DNA from 3 places in the Pseudomonas iranensis genome. Region 3 is predicted to be linked to each of the others. Evidence: predicted binding sites of a transcription regulator. Region 3 holds the regulator's gene; each other region holds the start of a gene.

Region 1 (3,256 bases), 1.2 Mb from region 3:
GGCGCAGACGCTGATTCTCGTAGGGTTATGCCCTATTAGTTGTAGGACGCCGGCCAAACGGTTTTGATGGTCTTGTTTTCCTGAATCGGATGCTCCAGTTTGGTCACTCAACGCAGCCTCTGGAGGCGAAAAATGAACCGCAATGGTATGCGCCCGATTCATCCGGGCGAGGTTCTGAATAAAGAGTTCATGGAGCCGTTGGGCATGACTGTCATGGATCTGGCCATGCCCACGAACTGGCCCGAAAGTGAGATCGAAAAGCTTGTGAAATGCCAGCTCAGGATCTGCGCCGATCTGGCAATCAGCCTTGCCACTCATCTCAACACTACGCCTGAGTTCTGGATGAATCTCCAATCGACTTACGATTTGCGCAGGGCCCAGCTCCGGCATGCGGGTTTATAGCGATTGCAGCATCCGCGAAGCCCTTTTCCACCATGGCCCTGCCCTGGTCGCCAAACCCTCTGCTGAACATTCAGTATCAGATGAGCTTAGAAACCTGGGCTTTTTGGCGCAATCGGACGGCGGTCATAAAGGTTGTAGGACGTTGCGGGGATGGTTGAAGGTCTATAGATCAAAAGATCGCAGCCTTCGGCAGCCCCTACAGGGGGCGCGAATTATTCCGCGGGCGGTGTCAGCTTCGCTTCCATCTCGGCAACCTTGGCTTCGAGGCTTTCGAGGCGGGCGCGCGTGCGAGCCAACACCACCATCTGACTATCAAACTCTTCCCGGCTGACCAGATCGAGTTTGCTGAAGGCACTTTGCAGCAGCATCTTGAACTGGCTTTCGATTTCGGCTTTCGGCAGTGGCGTGTCGCCGCTGAACAGGCGGGAGGCGGTGCCGCTCAGGGCGTCGAGGAAGTCTTTGGGCGCGAGCATGGGAAATGTCCTGGAAACAATGGCCGGCAGTGTATCACGCAGTGTCTATAGTCAATTCCGTTGCACGGATGCACGCTTTTCGCGCAGGGGGACGGACGGTGGCGCACCGTTGTTGTGCGTATCGGCAAAAGCTTTTCTGCACGAGCGCGTGCAACAGGGGCCAAGGGATTGAAATGCAGGGTTTTTGCCGAGCTGGCAAGGTTTCTGCTTAGTCACCCTCGACCCATGCACTGATGCAGTCGCTGTGACGAATGCAGTGCGGCAGACGAAGCGGGGAGTTTCGTCTGATGCGGTTAGCTGGCGTCAACGATGCGTTACAAAGCCAGGCACTGCGCTTAGACTTGAGACGGGTTTGTTTTCCTGGGGCAAGTCCACCAATTCGGGAGAGAGTTTCATGAAGCTAGTCACTGCCATCATCAAGCCGTTCAAGTTGGACGACGTGCGCGAGTCGCTGTCCGAAATCGGCGTGCAGGGCATTACCGTCACTGAAGTCAAAGGCTTCGGCCGGCAGAAGGGTCACACCGAGCTGTATCGCGGCGCGGAATATGTGGTCGATTTTCTGCCCAAGGTGAAAATCGACGTGGCCATCGACGACAAGGATCTGGATCGGGTTATCGAGGCGATAACCAAAGCGGCCAACACCGGCAAGATCGGTGACGGCAAGATCTTCGTGGTCAATCTGGAACAGGCGATCCGCATCCGTACCGGCGAAACCGATACCGACGCGATCTAAGCGCCGCCACAAACCCAACGCCCCAGGAGAAAACAATATGACTCTGCGTAAATTCGCAGGGCTAGGCGCCCTGTTGTCCATCGTAATGCCCGGCATCGCCATGGCGGCAGACGAAGTGGCAGCGCCAGTCCTCAATTCCGGCGACACCGCCTGGATGCTCACCTCGACGGCACTCGTGCTGTTCATGACGATCCCGGGCCTGGCGCTGTTCTACGGCGGCATGGTTCGCTCGAAAAACATTCTTTCCGTGCTGATGCAGTGCTTCGCCATTACCGGTCTGATCAGCATCCTGTGGGTCATTTATGGCTACAGCATTGCCTTCGACACTACCGGCATGGAACAGGGCGTCGTCAACTTCAATTCGTTCTTCGGCGGCATGGGCAAGGCGTTCCTCGCCGGTGTCACGCCTTCGAGCATCACCGGCCCGGCGGCGCTGTTCCCTGAGGCGGTGTTCATTACCTTCCAGATGACCTTCGCGATCATCACCCCGGCGCTGATAGTCGGTGCGTTCGCCGAGCGCATGAAGTTCTCCGCGATGCTGATCTTCATGGGCATCTGGTTCACTCTGGTTTATGCACCGATCGCGCACATGGTCTGGTCCGGTAACGGCGGCCTGATGTGGGACTGGGGCGTGCTCGACTTCGCTGGCGGCACCGTGGTGCACATCAACGCCGGTATCGCCGGTCTGGTCGCGTGCCTGGTACTGGGCAAGCGCAAAGGCTTCCCGACCACACCAATGGCTCCGCACAACCTCGGCTACACGCTGATGGGCGCGGCGATGCTGTGGGTCGGCTGGTTCGGCTTCAACGCCGGTTCCGCTGCCGCTGCCAACGGCACTGCCGGTATGGCCATGCTGGTTACCCAGATCGCCACTGCCGCTGCCGCACTGGGCTGGATGTTTGCCGAGTGGGTCACCCACGGCAAGCCAAGCGCGCTGGGCATTGCTTCGGGTGTGGTCGCCGGTCTGGTCGCGATCACCCCGGCCGCTGGCACCGTCGGCCCGATGGGTGCACTGGTGATCGGTCTGGCCGCAGGCGTGGTGTGCTTCTTCTGCGCCACCACCCTGAAGCGCAAACTCGGCTATGACGATTCCCTGGACGCCTTCGGCGTGCACGGTATCGGCGGTATCCTCGGCGCGATCCTCACCGGTGTGTTTGCCGCACCGGCACTGGGCGGCTTCGGCACCGTGACTGACATCGGCGCGCAGGTCTGGATTCAGATCAAAGGCGTCGGCTTCACGGTGATCTACACCGCGATCGTCACCTTCATCATCCTCAAGGTGCTGGACGCCGTCATGGGTCTGCGCGTAACCGAGGAAGAAGAGTCGGTCGGCCTCGATCTGGCACAACACAACGAACGCGGCTACAACCTGTAAGTACGCGCGATAAAAAAATTGCCCGGTTCGCCGGGCATTTTTTTGTCCGGGATTTGTCATTCAGGGAGCGGCTGAAAGGATTTTTCTTACGGCTTTGGTCGTCTTTACGACGAGGCTTTTTCTGCGGGCAATCGCTTACATCGCTGCAGGAATATTAGGGCCTTTGTTTTTTTTCAGAGCACGCTAGAATGCGCCCCGAACGAGCGGAGAACTGTATGTGGCAACAGACTCTGATAACCCTGCGGGCAAGGCCCCGGGGCTTTCATCTAGTGA
Region 2 (3,256 bases), 980 kb from region 3:
ACATCACGATCGGCCGGGGCTGGTCGCGGCTGACCAGCACCACTTGCTCCATGACATCGCGGCTCGGTGACTCGGTATCGATCAGGATCACGTCCGGGCGCACCGTTTCGACGCGCGCCGGCAGGTCGATGGTCAGGCCGGACTCGTCGATTACCTCGAAGCCGGCCTCGGTCAGCGCCGCTTTCAGGCGTCCGACTTTTTTTGCGGTGTCGTTGATCAGCAGAATGCGCAACATGTTCGCGGTCTCCTGTCAGCGGCGGGCGAGAAGGGGTGCATCGTCGTTCAACGCGTGCAGCTTGAAACTGCGCGCATAGCCCGCCGGATCGCTGCCGTCCCAGACCTTGCCATCGAGCAACTGGCTGCTGCGCAGGTCTGCGCAGGAAGACGCGACGCCAACAGCGCTCGCTGCCTCGCGATACAGATCCAGGCGCTGAACCTGGCGGGCGACGGCCAGATAATCCGGATCCTCGCGCAACAGACCCCAGCGACGGAACTGGGTCATGAACCACATGCCGTCGGAAAGGTAGGGCAGATTGACCTCGCCATCGCCATGAAAACGCAGCGCATGCGGATCCTGCCAGCGATTACCGAGGCCATCGGCGTAGTCACCCATAAAACGCGGCTCGATGCACGCGGCGGGGGTGTCGAGGTATTCGGCGGCGCTGAGCAATTGCGCAGTGCTGCGGCGGTTTTCCGGGCTTTCTTCGATGAAGCGGCTGGCCTCAAGAATGGCCATGACCAGCGCCCGCGCGGTGTTGGGATATTGCTCAACGAATTCGCGGGTGCAGCCGAGGACTTTTTCCGGGTGGTCGGGCCAGATGCTCTGGCTGGTCGCCAGGGTGAAGCCGAGATCCTGCTGCACGGCGCTCGCCGCCCACGGTTCGCCGACGCAAAAGCCGTCGATGCGCCCGGCTTGCAGGTGCGCAACCATTTGCGGCGGCGGCACCACCACACTGTCGACGTCCTGCAACGGATGAATGCCCTGGCTCGCCAGCCAGTAATAAAGCCACATCGCGTGGGTGCCGGTGGGAAAGGTCTGGGCGAAGGTCAGTTTTGCGCGGCTTTGGTGCACATACCGATCGAGCGCTTCAGGACTGTTCACGCCAGCCTGTTGCAAGCCATGGGACAGATTCAGGCTCTGGCCATTCTGGTTCAGGCCCATCAGCACCGCCATGTCGGTCGGCGCGACGCCGCCGATGCCCAGGTGCACCGCATAAATCAGCCCGTACAGGCTGTGCGCGGCATCCAGTTCGCCGCTGACCAGTTTGTCGCGCAAGTTGGCCCATGACGCCTGCCGCTTGAGGTTCAGGGTCAGGCCGTAGGGCTGGGCGAAGCCCTGGGTGGCGGCGACCACCACCGAGGCGCAGTCGCTCAGCGCCATGAAGCCTAGATCGATCGCGCTCTTTTCCGGCGCATCGCTGCCATTGACCCAGGCCAGAGGCCCCAAGGACGTTTCGTTCATACGCTACCTCAAAAAAAACGTCGTCCCGGATTCTGCGCAGGCAAAACCCGGGGACGACGCCATTGTCCTGGTCTGCGCGCCGTCATTGGTCGGCAGACTGATGAGCGGGGTGGTGCAAGGCATATGCCAGTCGCCTGATTCGCGCAGGCGCCTCGCGCCGGGGGACGATGCCCGGCTATAATCGCCGCCTCTTTTCGCCGCCCGAGTCATTGCCGCCCATGTACACCCTGGCCCGTCAGCTGTTGTTCAAACTTTCCCCGGAAACCTCCCACGATCTGTCGCTGGATCTGATCGGCGCGGGTGGACGTTTGGGCCTCAACGGCTTGCTGTGCAAGGCGCCGGCGAAAATGCCGGTGACCGTCATGGGGCTGGAGTTCCCGAACCCGGTGGGGCTGGCGGCAGGCCTGGACAAGAACGGCGCGGCTATCGATGGCTTTGCGCAACTGGGTTTCGGTTTTGTCGAAATCGGCACCGTGACCCCGCGTCCGCAGCCGGGTAACCCGAAACCACGGATCTTCCGCCTGCCGGAAGCCGAGGCGATCATCAACCGCATGGGCTTCAACAACCTCGGTGTGGATAACCTGCTGGCGCGGGTCGCTGCGGCAAAATACCAGGGCGTGCTGGGCATCAACATCGGCAAGAACTTCGACACTCCCGTCGAGCGTGCGGTCGACGATTACCTGATCTGCCTGGACAAGGTCTACGCCCACGCCAGCTACGTCACCGTCAACGTCAGCTCGCCAAACACCCCGGGCCTGCGCAGCCTGCAGTTCGGTGACTCGCTCAAGCAATTGCTCGCTGATCTGGCCACCCGTCGCGCCGAACTGGCCCTGCGTCACGGCAAGCATGTGCCGCTGGCGATCAAGATCGCGCCGGACATGACCGACGAAGAGACTGCGCAGGTTGCCCAGGCATTGATCGAAACCGGCATGGACGCGGTCATCGCCACCAATACGACTTTGAGCCGTGTCGGCGTCGAAGGCATGGAGCACGGCGACGAGGCGGGCGGTCTGTCCGGCGCGCCGGTGCGTGAGAAGAGCACCCATACCGTGAAAGTGCTGGCGGGCGAATTGGCCGGGCGTTTGCCGATCATTGCTGCGGGCGGGATTACCGAAGGCAAGCACGCGGCGGAGAAGATCACTGCCGGTGCAAGCCTGGTGCAGATCTATTCGGGCTTCATCTACAAAGGCCCGGCGCTGATTCGTGAATCGGTAGACGCCATCGCCGCGTTGCGCTGAGGATTGCCGAGGCGTTGGGGGGCCTTTGTGGCGAGGGGATTTATCCCCGCTGGGCTGCCCAGCAGCCCCAAACCTTGCACATTGATATGCCGGGTAAATTGAAGTTCGGACTTCGCGACTTCTGCGCAGCCGAGCGGGGATAAATCCCCTCGCCACGTGGAACCGGTTAACCCTTTTTGCAGGCATTAAAAAGGGCTCCTCGAAGGAGCCCCTGGGCCGTAGCCCGCCGTCCGGGAAGGACGTGCGTGGTTAATTCATTGCAAATTCAGATTGTCGTGTCGGAATAAATGCCCTGTGTCAGCCGACGGCGTGAAGTTCGTTGAGTCTGTGGATTCCCGCAGTGCCGGTCATACCGTCCCAGTTGTCGCCGCGTCCTTCTCGCCAGCCGTTGATCCAGGCTTGACGTACCGACGGTAGAGTAAATGGGCAAAGCTCACGGGATTTGCCACCAACGCCATATTGATATCCGCGCAAAAATGCTCTTTCCAACGGATCACGCTTAAGTCTTCTCATAGGGTGTTTCCCTCACTTGTTGACTGTAGTGTCGCGTTGACCT
Region 3 (3,256 bases):
CGGGACCAGCAGCACGAACAGCAGGTCCACCGGGGCGCCGTCGATGGCGTCGAAATCGATCGGGGCTTCGAGGTGCAACAGGGCACTCACTGGCCCCGCGCAGCCCTTGAGGCGGCAGTGGGGAATGGCGATGCCGTTGCCAAAACCGGTGGAACCGAGTTTTTCACGGGCGATCAGCGCCTCGAAGACATCCTGCATCGCCAGATCCGGTACTTCGCGGTGGATCAGGTTGGCAATCTGTTCGAGGGCTTTTTTCTTGCTGCCGCCCGGCGCGTTCACTTGGGAACGGCCGGGGGTCAGGATGGTTTCAAGTCGGATCATGGGATAGGGGTGTTAACGACCGGTCGCGCCCTGGAGGAGGCTCTGGGTCTTTTCCTTATGCTTTTTGAGTTGGCGATCCAGCTTGTCGGTGAGTGAGTCGATCGCAGCATACATGTCGGTATCTTCTGCGTTGGCGACCACTTCGCTGCCGGGGATATGCAAGGTGGCTTCGATCTTCTGCTTCAGCTTTTCGACGCACATCGTGACCTGCACGTTGGTGATCTTGTCGAAATGTCGCTCCAGTCGTTGGAGTTTTTCCTCGATGTAGGAACGCAGAGGTTGGGTCACTTCCAGTTGGTGTCCACTGATGTTGACTTGCATACAGCTTCTCCTTCGTTGCCAGTGCATAAAGCGGCAGGCCGAAAAGCCTGCCACTGGAACGCTGTAACGTGGCTTACATCAACCGCTTGCGTTCGCTCGAAGGCGCGATTCCGAGGGATTCGCGGTACTTGGCGACGGTGCGGCGAGCCACCTGAATGCCTTGTGCCTCCAGTAAACCAGCGATCTTGCTGTCACTCAACGGCTTTTTCTGATTTTCCGCAGCGACCAGTTTTTTGATGATCGCGCGGATCGCCGTGGACGAGCATTCGCCGCCTTCGGCGGTGCTGACGTGGCTGGAGAAAAAGTATTTCAGCTCATAAATACCGCGCGGGGTATGCATGAATTTTTGCGTGGTCACCCGGGAAATCGTCGATTCGTGCATGCCGACCGCTTCGGCGATGTCATGCAATACCAACGGCTTCATCGCTTCGTCGCCGTATTCGAGGAAACCGCGCTGATGTTCGACGATCTGCGTGGCCACTTTCATCAGGGTTTCGTTGCGGCTCTGCAGGCTCTTGATGAACCAGCGGGCTTCCTGCAATTGATTACGCATGAAGGTGTTGTCGGCGCTGGTGTCGGCACGCTTCACAAAACCGGCGTATTGGGCGTTGACGCGAAGGCGGGGCACCGATTCCTGGTTCAGCTCGACCAGCCAGCGCTCGTTGTCCTTGCGCACGATCACATCGGGAATGACGTATTCGGCTTCGGTCGACTCGATCTGCGAGCCCGGACGCGGATTGAGACTCTGCACCAGTTCGATGACCTGGCGCAGCTCGTCTTCCTTGAGCTTCATCCGGCGCATCAACTGGCTGTAATCGCGGCTGCCGAGCAGGTCGATGTAATCGGCGACGAGGCGCTTGGCCTCGGCCAACCACGGTGTTTTGGCTGGCAACTGGCGAAGTTGCAGCAGCAGGCATTCGCTGAGGTTGCGGGCGCCGATACCGGCGGGCTCGAATTGCTGGATGCGATGCAGGACGGCTTCGATCTCGTCGAGCTCGATGTCCAGTTCAGGATCGAACGCTTCAAGAATTTCTTCGAGTGTTTCGTCCAGATAGCCCTGATTGTTGATGCAGTCGATCAGGGTGACGGCGATCAGGCGATCGGTGTCGGACATCGGCGCCAGGTTCAGTTGCCAGAGCAGATGGCTCTGCAGGCTCTCGCCGGCGGACGTGCGGGTGGTGAAATCCCACTCATCGTCATCGCTGCTCGGCAGGCTACTGGCGCTGGTCTGGTAGACGTCTTCCCAGGCGGTATCTACTGGCAGTTCGTTGGGGATGCGCTCGTTCCATTCGCCATCCTCGAGGTTGTCCACCGTCGGGGCGGTTTCCTGGTAGGAGGGTTCCTGGATTTCGGCGGGCTTCTGTTCGGCGTTGTCGGCCAGAGGATCGGCGTTGTCGAAGTCGTCGCCTTCTTCCTGGCGCTCGAGCATCGGATTGGATTCCAGAGCCTCCTGGATCTCCTGTTGCAGGTCCAGGGTCGACAATTGGAGCAGGCGGATGGCCTGTTGCAGCTGCGGTGTCATCGTCAGCTGCTGGCCCATTCTCAAGACTAGCGATGGTTTCATGGCAGGGGCTTAACACCTTATTCGCCGGCGCTTTGCGCCATCCACTACAGGGCGCCGAAGCGCCAAACTTAAGCAAATTATATGCCTGAAACTGAAGTGTTTGCCTAGAGCGCTGTAACAATTAAAGCGGATAAATGCGCCTTGAATCGATACAGCGCTGTCGCGCTTACAGGCGGAACTCGTGACCCAGATACACTTCCTTGACCAGATCGTTGGCCAGGATGGTTTCGGCATCACCTTCGGCGATCAGTTGACCGTCGTTGACGATGTAAGCGGTTTCGCAGATATCCAGGGTTTCACGGACGTTGTGGTCGGTGATCAGCACACCGATGCCCTTGGCCTTGAGGTGATGGATGATCTGCTTGATGTCGCCGACCGAGATCGGGTCGACACCGGCGAACGGTTCGTCGAGCAGGATGAATTTCGGCGCAGTGGCCAGGGCACGAGCGATTTCCACCCGGCGGCGCTCACCACCGGACAGGCTCATGCCGAGGTTGTCGCGGATGTGGCTGATGTGGAATTCCTGCAGCAGGCTTTCCAGCTCCTTGCGACGACCGGCCTTGTCGAGCTCCGGGCGTGTCTCGAGGATCGCCATGATGTTGTCGGCGACCGACAGTTTGCGGAAGATCGACGCTTCTTGCGGCAGATAGCCGATACCGGCCTTGGCGCGGCCGTGCATAGGCTGATGGCTGACGTCCAGATCATCGATCAGCACGCGGCCCTGATCCGCCTGCACCAGGCCGACGATCATGTAGAAGCACGTGGTCTTGCCGGCGCCGTTCGGGCCGAGCAAGCCGACGATCTGCCCGCTGTCGATCGACAGGCTGACGTCACGCACGACCTGGCGGCTTTTATAGGCCTTGGCCAGGTGCTGAGCTTTCAGAGTTGCCATTACTGGGATTTCTCTTCGGTTTTCTTCTTCGGCTGGATCACCATGTCGATGCGCGGACGCGATTCGGTGACCTTGCTGCCCGTGGCGCGACCGGCGCTGGCCAGTTTCTTCACGGTGTCGTAGACGATTTTTTCGCCCTGGGTGACGTTGTTATCCTT

The links. Region 3 encodes sigma-54, which starts transcription at its own class of promoters, with help from an activator protein. Its sites were predicted from a motif close to ANTGGCATNNANNTTGCTNT; they were not measured.
Region 1: a site for sigma-54 is predicted at 1,067-1,086, ahead of glnK (P-II family nitrogen regulator). Genes of this name have one in related genera too.
Region 2: a site for sigma-54 is predicted at 1,574-1,593, ahead of HU724_RS09675 (CmpA/NrtA family ABC transporter substrate-binding protein). Genes of this name have one in related genera too.

The regions. Positions count from the first base shown of each region.
Region 1 covers NZ_CP077092.1:6,059,678-6,062,933, reverse strand. The annotation lists gene HU724_RS27425 (HigA family addiction module antitoxin) at 133-402, shown strand; gene HU724_RS27420 (accessory factor UbiK family protein) at 615-875, opposite strand; gene glnK (P-II family nitrogen regulator) at 1,270-1,608, shown strand; gene HU724_RS27410 (ammonium transporter) at 1,646-2,983, shown strand; gene HU724_RS27405 (secondary thiamine-phosphate synthase enzyme YjbQ) at 3,199-3,256, shown strand, end outside.
Region 2 covers NZ_CP077092.1:2,168,020-2,171,275, forward strand. The annotation lists gene HU724_RS09670 (ANTAR domain-containing response regulator) at 1-235, opposite strand, end outside; gene HU724_RS09675 (CmpA/NrtA family ABC transporter substrate-binding protein) at 251-1,462, opposite strand; gene HU724_RS09680 (quinone-dependent dihydroorotate dehydrogenase) at 1,681-2,700, shown strand; gene rmf (ribosome modulation factor) at 2,998-3,213, opposite strand.
Region 3 covers NZ_CP077092.1:1,189,411-1,192,666, forward strand. The annotation lists gene ptsN (PTS IIA-like nitrogen regulatory protein PtsN) at 1-321, opposite strand, end outside; gene hpf (ribosome hibernation-promoting factor, HPF/YfiA family) at 334-642, opposite strand; gene HU724_RS05190 (RNA polymerase factor sigma-54) at 716-2,206, opposite strand; gene lptB (LPS export ABC transporter ATP-binding protein) at 2,373-3,098, opposite strand; gene lptA (lipopolysaccharide transport periplasmic protein LptA) at 3,098-3,256, opposite strand, start outside.